Regions from separate parts of the Streptomyces sp. NBC_00259 genome, predicted to be linked through region 1. Evidence: riboswitches for the same ligand, from Rfam matches in the RefSeq annotation. Region 1 holds a riboswitch; the other holds the start of a gene.

Region 1 (9,024 bases):
GTGGACGCGTCGAAGTAGGCTCCGGGGCGCGGTGCGCCCCGCGCCCCGCTGGACCCCGCCCGTGCCGGACGCGGATCGTGCCGGACCCGGACGGTGCCGGAGCGGACCGTGCCGGTACCGGGCAGGCCCGGGTCCGGGCGATCCGGTGGGAGGTTCATCCGGGTGGAGGCGTCGGTCGCTGTCCGGGTGGGCCGTTATGTTGCTGATATGACCGACCAACTCTCCGAACAGGACCGCGCCGTCCTCGCCGTCGAGCGCGCGTCCTGGCCCGGTCCCGGCGCCAAGGAGCGGGCGATACGGGAGGACCTCGGGATCTCCCCGACCCGCTACTACCAGCTCCTGAACGCCCTCCTGGACGATCCGCGCGCCCTCGCCCACGACCCGGTCACGGTGAACCGCCTGCGGCGCGTCCGCGAGGCGCAGCGCGAGCGGCGCTGACGCGGCGCGTTCCGGCGTCGCCGCGCGCCGTGGCTGAGGCGGGGCCGCGTCGATAGGGTCGGGGTATGGGCAGCTACTCGGACGCACTGCCGGAGCCGGCCACCGCCGCCGGCCGGGACGGTCTCACCGCGATTCTCGATCGCCCCGGGGACAGCGTGGTCGCACTCGACTTCGACGGGACACTCGCGGAGATCGTGTCGGACCCGGAGCAGGCCAGGGCACACCCCGCAGCCGTGCCGGTGCTCGCCGAACTGGCACCGCTCGTCGCGTCCGTCGCCGTCGTGACGGGCCGGCCCGCGGGGGTCGCCGTGCGGTACGGCGGCTTCGCCGGTGTCGCAGGGCTCGAACACCTCGTCGTACTCGGCCACTACGGCGCCGAGCGGTGGGACGCCGTCAGCGGCACCGTGCACGCCCAGCCCGAGCATCCCGGCGTCGCCGCCGTGCGGGCCGAGCTGCCGGGTCTGCTCGACGCGATGGGCGCCTGGCAGGGCACCTGGATCGAGGAGAAGGGCCGCGCGGTCGCCGTGCACACGCGCCGCGCCGAGGACCCGCAGGCCGCGTTCGAGGCACTGCGCGGGCCGATCGCCGACCTCGCCGCCCGCCACGGCCTGATCGTGGAGCCGGGCCGGCTGGTCCTGGAGGTGCGCCCGCCCGGCATCGACAAGGGCATCGCGCTCGCCGAGTACGTACGCGAGACGAAGGCCGCGGCAGTCGTCTACGCGGGCGACGACCTCGGCGACCTCGCCGCGTTCGCCGCGGTCGACAAGCTCCGCTCGGACGGGGTGCCGGGACTGCTCCTGTGCAGCGGCAGCTCCGAGGTCCCGGACCTCGCCGAACGTGCCGACCTGCTGCTCCCCGGCCCCGCCGGCGTCGTCGGCTTCCTCGCCGGCCTCGCCGCCGCGATCAAGCGCCGCTCCCAGGTCGTGTCCGACCAATAGCGCGCGCTCCGGCCGCAGGGCGTTCGCGCGTCAGCCGGGCCGCCCGCCCTCGTCGAGCGACTCCAGGGCGTGCAGCTGGTCCAGGAACCACTGCTGGGGCGGCAGCGCGGTCGCCGCCGCGGACAGGCGCTTGCTGCGCTCCGCCCGTTCGGCGTCCGGCATCGCGAGCGCGTGGTACAGGGCGTCGGCCGTGCCCGAGACGTCGTACGGGTTCACCACCAGCGCGTCGTCGCGCAGCTCCGCGTACGCGCCCGCCTCCCGCGACAGCACCAGCGCGCAGCCCGCCTCCGAGACGACCGGGATCTCCTTGGCGACGAGGTTCATCCCGTCCCGGATGGGGTTGACGAGCGCGACGTCCGCCAGCCGGTACGCCGCCAGTGAGCGCGCGAAGTCGTCCTTGACGTGCAGGAGCACCGGCGTCCAGCCCGGCGTGCCGTACCGGGCGTTGATCTCCTCCGCGACCCTGGAGACCTCCGCCGTGTAGTCGCGGTAGACGGCGAGGTCCTGCCGCGACGGGTACGCGAAGGCGATGTGCACGACCCGCTCGCGCCACTCCGGGTGTTCGTCGAGCAGCGTCCGGTACGCCAGCAGTCCGCGCACGATGTTCTTCGACAGCTCGGTACGGTCCACCCGCACGATCGTCCGGCGCCGGCCGGGCCCGCGCTCCTCGCCGCCGATCTGTTCGCGCAGGGCCGCCATCCGCTCGTCCACGTCCGGCCGCCGGGACCGCTCCCGCAGGAAGTCGGCGTCCGCGCCGAGCCCGTGCACCCCGAGCTCGGTCCGCCTGCGGCGGTGCCCGGGCAGCCGGAAGTCGAGGCTGGGCGATCCGTCCTTGGGCCAGTGGCCGTCGATGTCGTAGTCCGTGAGGACCTGCCGGCAGCAGCTCTGGAAGGCGCCCAGCCAGCGCTGCGTCAGGAAACCCAGCCTGCTCGCCCCGAGCATCCCGAGCAGCAGCTGCTCGGCGATGTCGTCCGGCAGCATCCGGAAGTACTCAGGAGGCGCCCACGGCGTGTGCGAGAAGTGGCCGATCCGCAGGTCGGGCCGGAGGTCCCGGAGCATCCCCGGCACCAGGGCCAGGTGGTAGTCCTGCACCAGCACGGCCGCTTCGGGGGCCGCGGACTCCGCCAGCGCCTGTGCGAACGCCTGGTTGTACGCCTCGTACGCCACCCACTGGCGCCGGAACTCGGCGTCGAAGACCGGCTCCAGCGGCGTCTGGTAGAGCATGTGGTGGACGAACCACAGCACCGAGTTGGCGATGCCGTTGTACGCGTCCGCGTGCACGACGGCGTCGATGTCGAGCATCCGCACGCCCGGCTCGCCGATGCCGCGCCGCACCGCCTCACGGTCCCCCTCGCCGAGTGCCGAGCACACCCACAGGGCGTCCGTTTCGGGGCCGATGGCGGACAGCCCGGACACCAGGCCCCCGCCGCCGCGCCTGGCGTCGAGCGTGCCGTCCTCGCGGAAGGCGTACGAGACGGGGCCGCGGTTGGAGGCGACGAGTACTCGTGCGGCGTGCTCGGAGACGGCGTGCTCGAAGGCTGCGTTCTCAGAGACCATGTCGCGAACCTAGCCCTTCCTGGAACCGCTCAAACGTACGGCCGGTCTCCGTCGGCGGAGACCGGCCGCACCCTCACCCGATCAGTGGTTGCCGCGGTCGCGGGTCGCCGCGAGCGCGATGGCGCCGGCCGCCGAGAGTGCCAGGGCGACGCCGCCGAGCAGCCAGAGGCGCTCGCTGTCGTGGCCCGTCGCGGCCATCACACCCGTGCTGCCGTGCCTGCCGCCCGCGGCGCGGTCGTCACCGTCCTCGCCGGCGTCGCCGCCCTGCTCCGGCTCGTCCTCCCGGCCCTGTTCCAGGCTGTCGTCGTGGCTCTCCTCGTCGAGGTCCGCCTGCGATCCCTCCAGCTCCGCGGCCTCCTCGACCACGGGTGCCACCGAGCACAGCGCGTCGGCGCTGCCCGTACCGCAGTTGGAACGCGGCGACGCCACGGAGAGGTTGCTGCCGAGCCGGCCGTTGCCTCCCGCCGCGGCGCTCGCACCGTCCGAGCCGTCCACGGTGACCGAGTACGTGATGGTCGCCGTCTTCCCGGCCGGGATGTCGCCGGAGTACGACAGCACGGGCTCGGCGTAGCCGACCGTGCCGAGGCTGGCCGTGGCGTTGCCGTCGTAGACGGCGTCGTCGAGGGTGTCGGCGAGATCGTCGGTGAACCGGACGCCCGGGTAGTCCCGCCGGCCGGTGTTCTTCGCCGTGATGGTGAAGGTGACGGTGCCTCCGGGGGCGACCGACTCCGCCGACGCCGACTTGGTGATCTCCAGGTCGGGGACCGGTACGGACAGGGCGAGCGCCGACGGTACGTAGCTGTCGCCGTCCGTCTCGAAGGAGAGCGTGGCGGAGCGGGCGCCGGGCCGGATCGCGTCGTCCGGGAGGGCGAAGTCCTTGGCGTCGATGCTGAGGTTGTCGCGCAGCCCCGGGGCGGCCGCGCCCCGGGCGACGCCCGCGAAGAAGTTGTCGGCGCGGCCGGTGTCGGGGCCGGTCATGTCGCGGCCGTCGACGCGGAAGCGGTCGCCCGTGCGGTTGCGGTCGCCGCCGTAGGCCGTGACGGACGCGCGGATCTGCCCGGCGGAGCGGTGGAAGCCGTTGGCGGGGACGGTGGTGGCGGGGGCGCCGGGGCGCTGCAGGGCGTGTCCGCCGTAGATCTGGACGGTGCGCCGCTCGGGTGCGAAGCGCGCGTCCGGGGCGTCGTACGCGTAGACGACCGAGAGGGACCAGCCCGCGGCGCAGCCCCGGCCGGCCGGGGCCCAGACGCCGCCGACCGCGACGGTCAGCGGTTTGCCGGTGCCCACGACGCGGGCGAAGGCGCCGGTGACATCGGCCTCGCCGGTGTAGTAGTGCGCTCCCGGTGCCGAGTCCGGGTCCCTGACCAGGTTCTCGGCGATGACCCCGACCGGCTTGTTCCGGTCGACACGGATCGAGGGCACGGACTTCAGCGGGTCGCCGGGGGAGGGGCGCGCGACGGATCCGGAGCCGTCGCAGCTGTTCAGCAGGATGCCGTTCGGGGCGCGGTACGTGCCGTCGTTGCCGCCCCAGAAGAGCCGGGCGTAGGTGACGCGGGCGCGTGGCGGCACGGTGATCCGGCCGGTGCTGGACCCGTGGCCGGACGACATCCGGGCGGTGTCGAGCCGCCGCATCTCGAACTCTTCCAGCGGTGCTCCGCCGGTGCCGGCGGCGGCGCCCGTCCCGGAGGTCGCCGTCGTGCACCGGGCCGCCGCGTCGCGGGGGTCCGCGGGGCAGCCCAGGACCGTGTTGCCGATGGTGGTGAAGTCACCGTAGACCGAGGCGGCGTAACGCTTCTGGAAGGTGGAGACAGGGGACTCGGGGGACACGGGGGACGCGGGGGACGCGGTGCCGGCGACGGCCGGACCGGTCGAGACCGTGGTGACGGCCGCGACGACCGTCAGGGCCCCGAAGAGACGGGGCAACCTGGAATGCCGGCGCCGAGCGCCCGTAGATCTCACATAGCCCATAAGTCCGAAATGTAGACAATGTGTCCGGCTGTACCCGGTTACGCCGCGCCCGTGTCCCGCCGCTTACGCCGCCCGGCCCTTGCCGCGTACTCCGCGACCTCCGCCATCGGTGGCCGCTCCTCCGTGTCCACCGGATGCGTACGCGGGACGAAACCGGCCTCGCCCCGCTCGAACTGGGTCAGCGCAGGACGCACCAAATGGCCGCGGGACAGCCGCAGTTGCGCGGTGCGGTAGATCGCCGCCGCCATCCGGCCCAGCGCCTGCCCGTCCTGGTGGCGGTGCAGCCGCTCCCCCACGTCCACCTGCGCCAGCGCGTCCAGGCCCACCGTGTGCAGCGCGTCCACCAGCAGGCCGAGCTCCACCCCGTACCCGACCGGGAACGGCAGCCGCTCCAGCAGCGAGCGCCGCCCCGCGTACTCACCGCCGAGCGGCTGGACGAAGCCCGCCAGCTGCGGCCAGTGCAGATTGAGCAGCGGCCGCGCCACCAGCTCGGTCACCCTGCCCCCCTGGCCCGGGGTCCCGGCCAGCGGCCGGTCGTACATCGCCTTCACGAACTGCACCCCGGGATCGGTCAGCAGCGGGCCGACGATCCCGGAGACGAAGTCCGCGGAGAACTCCCGCAGGTCCGCGTCCACGTAACAGACGATGTCGCCGCTCGTCACCAGCAGTGAGCGCCACAGCACCTCGCCCTTGCCGGCCACGGCCGGTACACGGGGGAGGATCGCGTCCCGGTGCACCACCCGCGCCCCGGCGCGCGCCGCCACCTCGGCGGTGCGGTCCGTGGACCCCGAGTCGATCACCACCAGCTCGTCCACGAGCGGCACCGCGTCCGTCATCAGCTCACGGCGGATCACGGCGACGATCTCCCCGACCGTCGCCTCCTCGTTCAGGGCCGGGAGCACCACGCTGACCGTGGTGTTCTGCTTGGCGGCGAGCAGCTGGTCCAGTGGCCGGTCCGTCACCGACCAGGACCGCCGGGCGAGCCAGCGCTCCACCTCTTCCAGCACGTGATCTCCATCTCGCGGATCGGACGACCATCTCAAGCGTCCGGGGGTTCGGTTACAGTCTTGAACAACGCGGACGGCCGTCGTATGTCGGGGTCGTCGCGCGGACACAATCGAATACCGCTCATCCAGAGGGGCAGAGGGATACGGCCCGTTGAAGCCCCGGCAACCCTCCAGCCGTTCTCGGCGCACGTCATCACGTCGCGCGCGAGGCTCACGGCTAGGGAAGGTGCCAATTCCGTCTCGCGGCGAGATGCGCCGCGGGGAAGATGAGGAGAAAGGGCCTCGCCTCCATGGCTGCGCAGACTGTTGCCACCACCAATGATTCTGCCGACACCTCCGGCACCGTCGATCTGGGCCCCGCCTCCGGGCTCTCCTGCCGCGAGTGCGGCGAGCGGTTCGCCCTCGGCCCGATCTTCGCCTGCGAGATCTGTTTCGGGCCGCTCGAAGTCGCGTACGACCTGCCGAGCGGCGACCCCGAGACGCTGCGCAAGCAGATCGAGAGCGGCCCGGCGAACATCTGGCGCTACGCCCCGCTGCTCCCCGTCCCCGCCGACGTGGCGAGCAAGCCGAACCTGAACCCGGGCTGGACCCAGCTCGTCCAGGCCGACAACCTCGCCCGCGAGCTGGGCGTCGAGCCGGGCAAGCTCTTCGTCAAGGACGACTCCGGGAACCCGACGCATTCCTTCAAGGACCGCGTCGTCGCCCAGGCCCTGGAGGCCGCCCGCGCCTTCGGCTTCACCACCCTCTCCTGCTCCTCCACCGGCAACCTGGCGGGCGCCGTCGGCGCCGCGGCCGCCCGCGCCGGATTCCGCTCCTGTGTGTTCATCCCGCACGACCTGGAGCAGGGCAAGGTCGTCATGGCCGCGGTCTACGGCGGCGAGCTCGTCGGCATCGAGGGCAACTACGACGACGTCAACCGCTTCTGCTCCGAGCTCATCGGCGACCCGGCGGGCGAGGGCTGGGGCTTCGTCAACGTCAATCTCCGCCCGTACTACGGCGAGGGATCCAAGACGCTCGCGTACGAGATCTGCGAGCAGCTCGGCTGGCGCATCCCCGACCAGATCGTCATCCCGATCGCCTCCGGCTCCCAGCTGACCAAGATCGACAAGGGTCTGCAGGAGCTGATCAAGATCGGCCTCGTCGAGGACAAGCCCTACAAGATCTTCGGCGCCCAGGCCGAGGGCTGCTCCCCGGTGTCCGTGGCCTTCAAGGCCGGCCACGACGTGGTCAGGCCGCAGAAGCCCGACACCATCGCCAAGTCCCTGGCGATCGGCAACCCGGCGGACGGCCCGTACGTCCTGGACATCTGCCGCCGCACCGGCGGCGCCGTCGAGGACGTCACCGACGAGCAGATCGTGGACGCGATCAAGCTGCTGGCCCGCACGGAGGGCGTCTTCACCGAGACCGCGGGCGGCACCACCCTCGGTGTGGCGAAGAAGCTGATCGAGTCCGGTGCCATCGACCCGTGCCTCACCACGGTCGTCATCAACACGGGTGACGGCCTCAAGACCCTCGACGCGGTGGCGCCCACGACGGGTATGTCCGCGGTCATCCGCCCCAACCTGGACTCCTTCCGAGAGGCTGGTCTCGCATGAGCGTCAACGTCCGCATCCCCACCATCCTCCGCACCTACACGGGTGGCCGGGCCGAGGTCGCGGCCGAGGGGGCGACCCTCGCCGAGGTGATCGCCGACCTGGAGCAGAACCACACGGGCATCGCGGCCCGGGTCCTGGACGACCAGGGCAAGCTGCGCCGCTTCGTGAACGTGTACGTCAACGACGACGACGTGCGTTTCGAGCAGGGGCTGGAGACGGCGACGCCGGACGGCGCCGGCATTTCGATCATCCCGGCCGTCGCCGGCGGCTGATCCTCACTTTCCGTAAGCAGAATTGCCCCCTCCGCAAGCTCCGTGGAGGGGGCAATTCTGCATGGTTGAGCGCGGTAGAGTTGGGGAAGCCTCCTCCGCTGCTTGTGCCAGGCGCATATGAGAATGCGCGCGCCCGCGATAAGAAGCAGCCAAAGTGTTCGAGCTTGATGCACGTTAAGTGTGCTTTGCCCGGCCCGACTTGCCCGGGAATGCTCGTAATCCTCGTAAATCGTCCTTTCGGTCCTGCCCGGAATTCTCGTCCGATTGACCTGTTGCAGAGGGCAGTTGGACAGATACATTCAGCCGCGGTCGACGCGTTCCGGCGCACATCCACGCCACACATCGTGGGTGAGGTCTGACCCGGGTCCGCGAGGTGCGGTCCTGTGCAAGGGCCAGTAATAGGGGAGTTAGGCATGGCTCAGGGCACCGTCAAGTGGTTCAACGCGGAGAAGGGGTACGGCTTCATCGCGGTCGACGGTGGTGCGGATGTTTTCGTCCACTACAGCGCGATCCAGATGGACGGTTACCGCACCCTGGAGGAGGGTCAGCGAGTCGAGTTCGAGATCTCGCAGGGCCAGAAGGGGCCGCAGGCGGACATGGTCCGCGCAGCCGGCTGAGCGCCGACTGACTGCAGCAACGTGACGGAGGGCCCGTACCCGCACTGGGTACGGGCCCTCCGACGCGTCCGGAGGTCCGATCGCCGAGCCCGCCGCCCGTCGGGGCTTCCTCGAAGCCGCTTGCACTCGAAGGGGTCGAGTGCTAATCATTGGCGTTAGCACTCTCCGAGTGAGAGTGACAACTAAGGACCGGGTCGGTGAGGCCCGCAGGCCGGGTGGGGCAAGGAACCACAAGGCATGCAGGCCGTCCGTCGCGGGCGCCAGCGCGGTCCGGAGAAATCCACCCCAGTCCGGGAGGACCACTTCACATGGCCAAGATCATCGCGTTCGACGAGGAGGCACGGCGCGGTCTCGAGCGCGGGATGAACCAGCTCGCCGACGCCGTCAAGGTCACCCTTGGCCCCAAGGGCCGGAACGTCGTCCTCGAGAAGAAGTGGGGCGCCCCCACGATCACCAACGATGGTGTTTCCATCGCCAAGGAGATCGAGCTCGAGGACCCGTACGAGAAGATCGGCGCCGAGCTGGTCAAGGAAGTCGCCAAGAAGACGGACGACGTCGCCGGTGACGGTACGACCACCGCGACCGTCCTCGCCCAGGCGCTGGTCCGCGAGGGCCTGCGCAACGTGGCGGCCGGC
Region 2 (9,024 bases), 1.5 Mb from region 1:
GAGCGGACCGGTGAGCGGATCGGCTTCGTCGAATGGCTGCTGCTCGGGCTGCCGCTGGCGGTCGTGTCGTCCCATCTCGCGGCCGAGGCCGTGCTGTTGACGACGACCCGGCGCGCCGACCGGCGCGTTCCGGTACGGATCGGCGTGGCACAGCTCCAGCAACACTGCGACGACCCGGCCACTCCGCTCAGCGGCCCGCTGACCACCGCCGAGACCCGCTGCCTGGCGCTGCTCGGCACGGTCGTGACGCTGTGGTGCAGCGAGCCGCTGCACCATGTGCCGCCGGCGCTGGTCGCGCTGATCGGCGCCGTGGTCGCGGTCTCGCCGGCACTCGGCACCGTGGGGCTCAAGGACGGGCTGCGGACGGTGCCCTGGCCACTGCTGCTCTTCATGGCCGCGACCACGGCGACGGGGGTCGCGCTCGCCGAGTCCGGGGCGGCGGACTGGCTGGTCGGCGGGCTGCCGCCGGCCCTGCCCGCGTGGTTCTTCCTCGTCGTGGTGATCGCGGTGTCGACGGCGGCGCATCTGGTGCTGCAGTCACGTTCCGCCCGCTCGTCCGTGCTGGTCCCGCTGGTCGTGGCGGCGGCTGCCGGGGCAGGCGTCAACCCGGTGGCCGCGGCGCTCGCGTCCACCGCCGCGGCCGGGTTCTGTCACACACTGCCGGCCTCCGCGAAGCCCGTCGCGCTCTTCGCCGAGCTGCCCGGCAGCTACACACCGCGCGATCTGCTGCGGCTCTCCGCCGTGCTCGCGCCGCTCACCGCGGCGCTGGTGCTGCTCTTCGTCCTCACCGTGTGGCCGCTGCTCGGCGTGCCCGTACTCCTGGAGAAGCCATGACCGACAGGTTCCCGAGGCCCTACCGCATCGCTGTCGCCCCCAGCGGCTTCAAGGAGTCCCTGTCCGCCGCGCAGGCCGCCGCGTCGATCGCCGAAGGGCTGCTGCGGGTCGTGCCGGACGCCGGGATCGACCTGATCCTGCTGGTCGACGGCGGCGAGGGCACGGCGGCGGCGCTGGCCGCGGCGACGGGCGGGCGGCTCGTGCGTCTCACCGCCACCGGGCCGGTCGGCGAGCCCGTGGGCACGCACCTCGCGCTGCTCGGCCCCGGCACGGCGGTCGTCGAGATGGCCGCGGTCGCCGGGCTGTCCCTCGTACCGCCCGACCGCCGCGATCCCGTGCGCACGACGACGTACGGTGTCGGCGAGCTGATCCGCGCCGCGCTGGACTCGGGCGCCCGCCGCATCCTCGTCGGCTGCGGCGACTCGGGCACGTCGGACGGCGGGGCGGGAGCGCTGCAGGCGCTCGGTGCACGACTGCTGGACGCCGAGGGGCGCGAACTCGGCAGGGGCGGCGGAGAGTTGCTCCACCTGGACCGCATCGACACGGGCGGCCTCGACCCGCGGCTGGCACGCGCCGAGATCCTGGTGGCCTGCAATCCGCACAACGTGCTGTGCGGGGAGCGGGGGGTGGCTCGGGTCTTCGGTCCTCAGAGGGGGGCGACGCAGGCGCAGGTGGAGCGGCTCTCGGCGGGGCTGGAGCGGTGGGCGGCGGTGCTGACGCGCGATGTCCTGCGGGCGCCCTGCCCGCTCCGCCGCTCCTCGGGCACCGACGGGGTACCGTCCGGCGCGGCGTGGCTCGGCGGGCGCTTCGAGGCCGGCCACGGCCCGGGGGACGGCGGAGGTGTGCCCGATCTCCGGCTCTCCCCCGGTACCGGGGCCTCGGGCGGCCTCGGTGCCGGACTCGCCGCCGTCGGAGGGCGGCTGCTGCCTCGGTTCGAGGTGCTCCTCGGCCACCTCGATCTGGACGCACGGCTCGCCGCCGCCGATCTCGTCGTCACCGCCGAGGGCGCCCTCGACGCCCAGACGCCGCACGGCAAGATCCCGGCCGAGGTGGCCCACCGCGCCAAGCGGGCGGGCCGTCCGGTGCTCGCGCTCGCCGGCACGCTGGGGCACGGTGCGCACGAGGTGCGGGCCGTCGGGGTGGACGCGTACAGCTCGATCGTGCCCGCTCCCGTGCCGCTGCGCGAAGCGCTCGGCCGCGCCGGCGAATTCCTCGCCGACGCGGCCGAGCGCGCCATAAGGATGATCCTGCTGGGGACCCGTCTGCCGTCGCCGCTCGCTCAGACCGCGGGCACGCAACGGCCGTCCTCGGTGCGGTAGTTCCACTTCGCACCGTCGCGCACGAGCTCCTTCACCGCCCGGACGAACCGTTCGACGTGCTCGTCCGGCGTACCGGCCCCGAAGCTCACCCGGATCGCGTTCAGCAACCTCTCCCCCGGCTCGGCCTCCGGCGCGCCGCACTCGCCCACGTCCTGCGGGTCGCTGCCGAGCAGGGTGCGGACCAGCGGGTGGGCGCAGAACAGGCCGTCGCGTACGCCGATGCCGTACTCGGCCGAGAGCGCGGCGGCGAAGTGGGAGCTGTTCCAGCCCTCGACCACGAAGGAGATGACGCCGACCCGCGGAGAATCGTCGCCGAACAGCGACAGCACCTTGACCTCGGGGACCTCGGCGAGGCCGTCGCGGACCTTCGTGATGAGGTGCTGCTCGCGCGCGACGAGCGTGCCGAAGCCGGCCTCGGTCAGCGCCTTGCAGGCGGAGGCGATGGAGTAGACGCCGATGACGTTCGGCGAGCCGGCCTCGTGGCGGGCGGCGGTGCTGTGCCACTCGACGTCCACCCCGCCGTCCGTGCGCCGTGCGACCTTCCGTGAGGCGCCGCCGCCCGCGAGGTACGGCTCCGCGTCCTGCAGCCAGTCCGCGCGTCCGGCGAGGACACCGGAGCCGAAGGGCGCGTACAGCTTGTGCCCGGAGAAGGCGACCCAGTCGACGTCCAACTCCCGCACCGAGAGCGGGTGGTGAGGGGCGAGCTGCGCGGCGTCGAGGACGATGCGGGCGCCGTGGGCGTGCGCGGCGGCTGCCAGCTCCCGTACCGGCCACAGCTCACCGGTCACATTGGACGCGCCCGTCACGCAGACCAGCGCGGGGCCGTAGGGGTCGCGGTCGGCGAGCGCCGTCTCCAGGGTCCGCACCGCCTCCCCGTGCGTGCGCGGCGCGTTGAGGTAGGTGACGCGGGCGTCCCTCCACGGCAGCAGGGAGGCGTGGTGCTCCGTCTCGAAGACGAAGACCTGGCAGTCGGCGGGGAGCGCGGCGGCCAGCAGATTCAGCGAGTCGGTCGTGGAGCGGGTGAACACGACCTGGTCGTCGTCCCGGCAGTCCAGGAACTCGTGGACCGTCCCCCGGCTGTTCTCGAACAGGTCGGTGGACAGCTGCGAGAGGTATCCGGCGCCGCGGTGCACGCTGCCGTAGTAGGGGGCGTACGCGGCGACGTCGTCCCACACGCGCTGCAGCGCCGGGGCGCTGGCCGCGTAGTCGAGGGCGGCGTACGTGACTTCGCCACCGGTCACGAGCGGGACGGTGACGTCCCGGCCGAGGACCGGCAGCGGGGCGGCACAGCAGGGGTCGGCGTCGGTGACGGCCGCGGACGTGGCGACGGCGGGGGCAGGGACGGTGACGGCGGGGGCGGCGTCGGGGCGCACGGACATGGCGGTATCTCCCGGGAGGAAAGGGCGAAATGGCTGTGGAGAACCCGTAGGGCGGCTGAACTGCCGCTCGGCATACGGGTGTTGCCTCGACGTACGGCGTGACGGCACGCACGTACGGAGGTGAGGGAAGAGGGGCCGAGGGGCCCTAGCGCATTCGCTTGCTCACGAGACAGCTCCCTTGAGGACCAGGACCCCAGGGGCAGGGGTCCGCGCTTGCCGTAGACCTCGCTGCCTACGACCTGGTCTTCACCCGGGGCACCCCGCCACGGACGGAGGGTTGCCGGACAGCGGGCCGGGGCCGTAGTCGCTGTCACTCATGACCTTGAGGAGAATCCTGCCACACGTTCCGGAGCGCGCAAGGCGCAGTCCGTCATGCGGACTGCGCCCTGCGTCACATGGATCGGCGCCTAGCGATTGCTCGCCGCCACCCAGCGCTCCAGCGCCCGCTTCGCCGCGCCCGAGTCGATGGACTCCGCCGCCTGCGCCATGCCGGTCCTGAGCCGGTCCACCAGGTCGCCCTCGCCGTCCCCCAGCGCGGCCAGCGCCGCCGCCGAGTTCAGCAGCACCGCGTCCCGCACCGGCCCGGTCTCGCCGGCGAGCAGTCTGCGGGCCACGTCCGCGTTGTACGAGGCGTCCGCGCCGCGCAGCGCCTCCACCGGGACCAGTTCGATACCGACGTCCCGCGGGTCGAAGGCCTCCTCACGCACCGCGCCGTCGCGCACCACCCACACCCGGGAGGTCGCGGTCGTGGTGAGCTCGTCGAGTCCGTCGTCCCCGCGGAAGACCAGCGCGCTGGAGCCGCGCTCGGCCAGCACCCCGGCCATGATCGGCGCCATCCGGGCGTCGGCGACACCGGTGGCCTGCGCCTTGACCCGTGCGGGGTTGGTCAGCGGACCCAGGAAGTTGAACGTCGTACGGATGCCGAGTTCCTTGCGCGCCGCCGCCACATGCCGCAGGGCGGGGTGGAACTTCACGGCGAAGCAGAAGGTGATCCCGGCCTCCTCGGCGACCTCCGCGACCCGCTGCGGCGTCAGCTCCAGATTGACGCCGAGCTTCTCCAGGACGTCGGAGGCGCCGCTGGCGCTGGACGCCGCACGGTTGCCGTGCTTGACGACCTTCGCGCCGGTGCCGGCGACGACGATCGCGGACATCGTCGAGATGTTGACGGTCTTGGCGCCGTCGCCGCCCGTGCCCACGATGTCGACGGTCGCCCCGGGGACCTCGATCGTCCTGGCGTGCTCGTACATCGTCCGTACGAGCCCGGCGATCTCCTCGACGGTCTCCCCCTTGGCGCGCAGGGCGACGGCGAATCCCGCGATCTGCGCGTCGGTGGCCTCGCCCCGCAGGATCCGGTCCATCGCCCAGGCGGTGGCGTCCGCGCTCTGGTCGCGTCCGTAGAGCAGGGAGTCCAGTACCCCGGGCCAGGAACGGCCCGCCGCGGTAGTGCTCCCCCTCACTCCGCCGGGGGTACCCCCACCTGCGGGGGTCACAGCGCTCATGGTCGCTCCTGGGTCCGTACGTATGGGATGTCTCCACCCTATCGAGCCCCGGGCACGGCAAAGGGCCCCGTCCATCGAGTGGACGGGGCCCCTGCCGTGGCGATCGCTGCGATCAGCGGGTGGGATCAGTGGTGGCCGTGGCCGCTCGTGATCTCCTTGTACTCCTCGACCGTCGGCTTCTCGATCTGGTTGCCCTCGCCGTAGTACGCCTTGCTCAGCCGTGCCCGGAGCTTCTGGCTGCGCGGCACCTTGCGCTCGACACCGTTCTCGTCGACCGTCGGGCCGATCTCGGTCGGCTTGTACTGCTCGTGCGCCGTGAGCGTGTGCAGGGCCTCCTGCGTCAGCGGCTCGTGGACCTCGACGAACTCACCGTGCGGGAGCCGCTTGATGATGCCGGACTCGCGTCCGTGCAGCACCTTGTCGCGGTCGCGCCGCTGCAGACCCAGGCAGATCCGCTTGGTGATGATGAAGGCGAGGACCGGTCCGGCGAAGAAGAAGATCCGGACGAACCAGGTGATCGAGTTGATCGACAGGTTGAAGTGGGTCGCCCAGAGGTCGTTTCCACCACCGATCAGCAACACGAAGTACCAGGTCAGCCAGGCCACGCCGAAGGCCGTACGGGTCGGGGCGTTGCGCGGGCGGTCCAGGATGTGGTGCTCGCGCTTGTCACCGGTGACCCAGGACTCGACGAACGGGTAGACCGCGATCGCCACCAGCACCAGCGGGAAGATCACCAGCGGGATGAAGACGCCCAGGACCAGCGTGTGGCCCCAGAGGTTGATCTCCCAGCCGGGCATCACACGGATCAGACCCTCGGAGAAGCCCATGTACCAGTCGGGCTGCGCACCGGTGGACACCTGGTCCGGGCGGTACGGGCCGATCGACCAGATCGGGTTGATCGTGGCGATGGCCGAGACGACCGCGATGACACCGAAGACCAGGAAGAAGAAGCCGCCGGCCTTGGCCATGTAGATCGGCAGCAGGGGCATGCCGACGACGTTCTTCTCGGTCCGGCCGGGACCCGCGAACTGCGTGTGCTTGTGGTAGAAGACCAGGATCAGGTGCGCCACCAGCAGGCCGAGCATGATGCCCGGCAGCAGCAGGATGTGGACCGAGTAGAACCGGGCCACGAAGTCGCCGCCCGGGAACTCGCCGCCGAACAGGAACATCGACAGGTACGTGCCGACGACCGGGACGGACAGGACCGCGCCCTCCATGAAGCGGACACCGGTGCCGGAGAGCAGGTCGTCCGGGAGCGAGTAACCGGTGAAGCCGGTGAACATGCCGAGGACGAACAGCAGGAAGCCGAACAGCCAGTTGATCTCACGCGGCTTGCGGAACGCGCCCGTGAAGAAGACGCGCATCATGTGGACCATCATGGCCGCGAGGAAGATCAGCGCACCCCAGTGGTGGATCTGCCGGATGAGCAGACCACCGCGGACGTCGAAGCTGATGTCCAGGGTCGAGGCGAACGCCTCCGACATCAGCACGCCCTGCATCGGGACGTACGAACCGTGGTACTCCACCTCGTTCATCGACGGGTGGAAGAACAGCGTCAGATAGACACCCGTGAGGATGACGACGATGAAGCTGTAGAGCGCGACCTCACCCAGCATGAAGGACCAGTGGTCCGGGAAGATCTTGCGCATGTTGGTCTTGGCCAGGGAGTAGATCCCCAGGCGGCCGTCGGCCCAGTCCGCGACCCGCTCACCCGCGGGCGCTTTCCGCTTGTTTGCGTCGTTGGTGCTCATCCGCGCTCCCAGAAGGCAGGACCGACGGGCTCGTCGAAGTCGCCGAGCGCTTCGAGGAAGCCTTCGTCATTCACACCGATCCGCAGCTGCGGAAGGGCGTGACCGGCCGGGCCGAAGATGACGCGGGCGCCGTCGGAGAGGTCGAAGGTGGACTGGTGGCACGGGCAGAGCACGTGGTGCGTCTGCTGCTCGTACAGGGAGATCGGGCAGCCCACGTGGGTGCAGATCTTCGAGTACGCCACGATGCCGTCGTGGGACCACTCGAGCTCGCGCTTGTCCTTGATGTCCTCCGGCTGGATCCGGACGATCATCAGGGCGGCCTTGGCGATCTCGGTCTGGAAGCTGTGGTCGTGCTCGCTCAGACCCTCGGGCATGGCGAACGTCAGCGAACCGACGACGACGTCCTCGGGACGCAGCGGCTCGTTGGTGTTCATGTTGATGAGCTGCTTGCCCTTGGCCCACAGCGTGTGCCGGAGCTTGTCCTCGGGCAGCGGGCCCAGGTCGCGCAGCAGCACCACACCGGACAGCGGCACCATGGCCAGCGCGCCGAACATGGTGTTGCGGATCAGCTTGCGACGGCCGAAGCCGGACTCCTGCGCACCGGCCGCGAAGTCGGCCAGGACCTTGGCCTTGACCTCGGGCTCGGCCTCGATCGGGTGACGCTCGTCGGCGATCTCCGTGTCGGACATCAGGGTGCGGGCCCAGTGGACGGCACCCGCGCCGATGCAGAACAGCGCCAGACCGAGCGTGATGCCCAGCGAGAAGTTCAGCGCGCTCACATGACCGAACGGCCAGATGTAGACGATCTCGTCGACCGGGAAGATCACGTAGGAGGCGATGAAGGCGATCGTCGCCAGCATCGACAGCGTGAACAGGAGGGCGACCGTACGCTCGGACCGCTTGGCGGCCCGCTCGTCGATGTCCTGGACGCGCGGCTTGTGGGCCGGAAGCCCGGGGTCGGCGAAGGGGTCCTTCGCCTCCACGGTGCCGCGCGCGTGGTCCTGCTCGGAGGGCAGGGTCTCTTCTGGAATGTCTTGGCTACTCATGACTTCTTGGCCTTAGCGGTGTGGGCCGCGACCCAGATGGCAACGGTGATCAGCGCACCCAGACCGAACACCCAGGCGAACAGTCCCTCGCTGACGGGGCCGAGGCCACCCAGGCTGAGACCGCCCGGGCTTGCCGACTCGCCGCTGTTGACGGTCTGGATGTAGGCGATGATGTCCCGCTTCTCCTGCTCCGGCATCGTCGTGTCGGGGAAGGAGGGCATGTTCTGCGGGCCGGTCTGCATGGCCTCGTAGATGTGCTTCGGGCTCACGCCTTCGAGGTTCGGGGCGTACTTGCCGTGCGTCAGCGCACCGCCCTCACCCGTGAAGTTGTGGCACTGGGCGCAGTTGGTGCGGAACAGGTCACCGCCCTTGGCGATGTCGGCACCGTCGGGGCTGTACTGCTTCGCGGTCGGCGTGATCGGGCCGGCGCCGAGGGAAGCGACGTACGCCGCGAGCTGGTCGATCTGGGCCTGCGAGTAGATGACCTTCTTCTTCGGCACCTGGGCGCCCGGCTGCTGCGCGGGCATACGGCCGGTGCCGACCTGGAAGTCCACGGCGGCGGAACCGACGCCGACCAGGGACGGGCCGTCTGAGGTGCCCTGACCGCCGGTTCCGTGGCAGCTGGCGCAGCCGACGGTGTAGAGCTTCTTGCCCTCCTCGATGGCGAGGGACTGGGCGGTTTCATCGGCCTGCGCCTTGTCCGCGGGCGCGAACGCGGCGTACAGCCCCCCAGTGGCCGCCAGCGCGAGAAGTAGGACGACGACCGCCGCCAGCGGATGGCGTCGTCGTGCGGAGAGCTTTTTCACGGATTACCCCGGTGTCAGGATCTTCTGCGTCGATGCTTCTGGAATGTGTGCGGGTACGAGCCCGGCTACTTGATCATGTAGATCGTGGCGAAGAGGCCGATCCAGACGACATCGACGAAGTGCCAGTAGTAGGACACGACGATGGCGGCGGTTGCCTGCTCATGGGTGAATCTCCGGGCCGCGTACGTCCTGCCGAGAACGAGCAGGAAGGCGATGAGACCGCCCGTCACATGCAGTCCGTGGAAGCCGGTGGTCAGGTAGAAGACCGAGCCGTACGGGTCGGAGGAGAGCGAGAGGCCCTCGTGCTTGACCAGCTCGGTGTACTCGAACACCTGGCCGCCGATGAAGATCGCACCCATCACGAACGTGATCACGAACCAGGTGCGGAGC

The links. A riboswitch is a leader RNA that binds a small molecule or an ion and turns the genes downstream of it on or off. The one in region 1 is predicted to bind S-adenosylmethionine.
Region 2: it holds a riboswitch for S-adenosylmethionine, as region 1 does, so the genes downstream of both, OG766_RS09270 (aminotransferase class V-fold PLP-dependent enzyme) here and thrC (threonine synthase) in region 1, are expected to answer to the same signal.

Annotation. Positions count from the first base shown of each region.
Region 1 is NZ_CP108080.1:3,544,257-3,553,280, reverse strand. It holds gene OG766_RS15780 (ABC transporter substrate-binding protein) at 1-18, shown strand, start outside; gene OG766_RS15775 (DUF3263 domain-containing protein) at 208-438, shown strand; gene otsB (trehalose-phosphatase) at 504-1,376, shown strand; gene OG766_RS15765 (alpha,alpha-trehalose-phosphate synthase (UDP-forming)) at 1,407-2,933, opposite strand; gene OG766_RS15760 (DUF7927 domain-containing protein) at 3,015-4,853, opposite strand; gene OG766_RS15755 (glucosyl-3-phosphoglycerate synthase) at 4,937-5,905, opposite strand; SAM riboswitch class I at 6,024-6,178, shown strand; gene thrC (threonine synthase) at 6,196-7,500, shown strand; gene OG766_RS15745 (MoaD/ThiS family protein) at 7,497-7,772, shown strand; gene OG766_RS15740 (cold-shock protein) at 8,186-8,389, shown strand; gene groL (chaperonin GroEL) at 8,698-9,024, shown strand, end outside.
Region 2 is NZ_CP108080.1:2,055,261-2,064,284, forward strand. It holds partial or broken gene OG766_RS09260 (SLC13 family permease) at 1-834, shown strand, start outside; gene OG766_RS09265 (glycerate kinase family protein) at 831-2,153, shown strand; gene OG766_RS09270 (aminotransferase class V-fold PLP-dependent enzyme) at 2,114-3,532, opposite strand; SAM riboswitch class IV at 3,737-3,854, opposite strand; gene trpD (anthranilate phosphoribosyltransferase) at 3,940-5,031, opposite strand; gene qcrB (cytochrome bc1 complex cytochrome b subunit) at 5,157-6,782, opposite strand; gene qcrA (cytochrome bc1 complex Rieske iron-sulfur subunit) at 6,779-7,828, opposite strand; gene qcrC (cytochrome bc1 complex diheme cytochrome c subunit) at 7,825-8,634, opposite strand; gene ctaE (aa3-type cytochrome oxidase subunit III) at 8,700-9,024, opposite strand, start outside.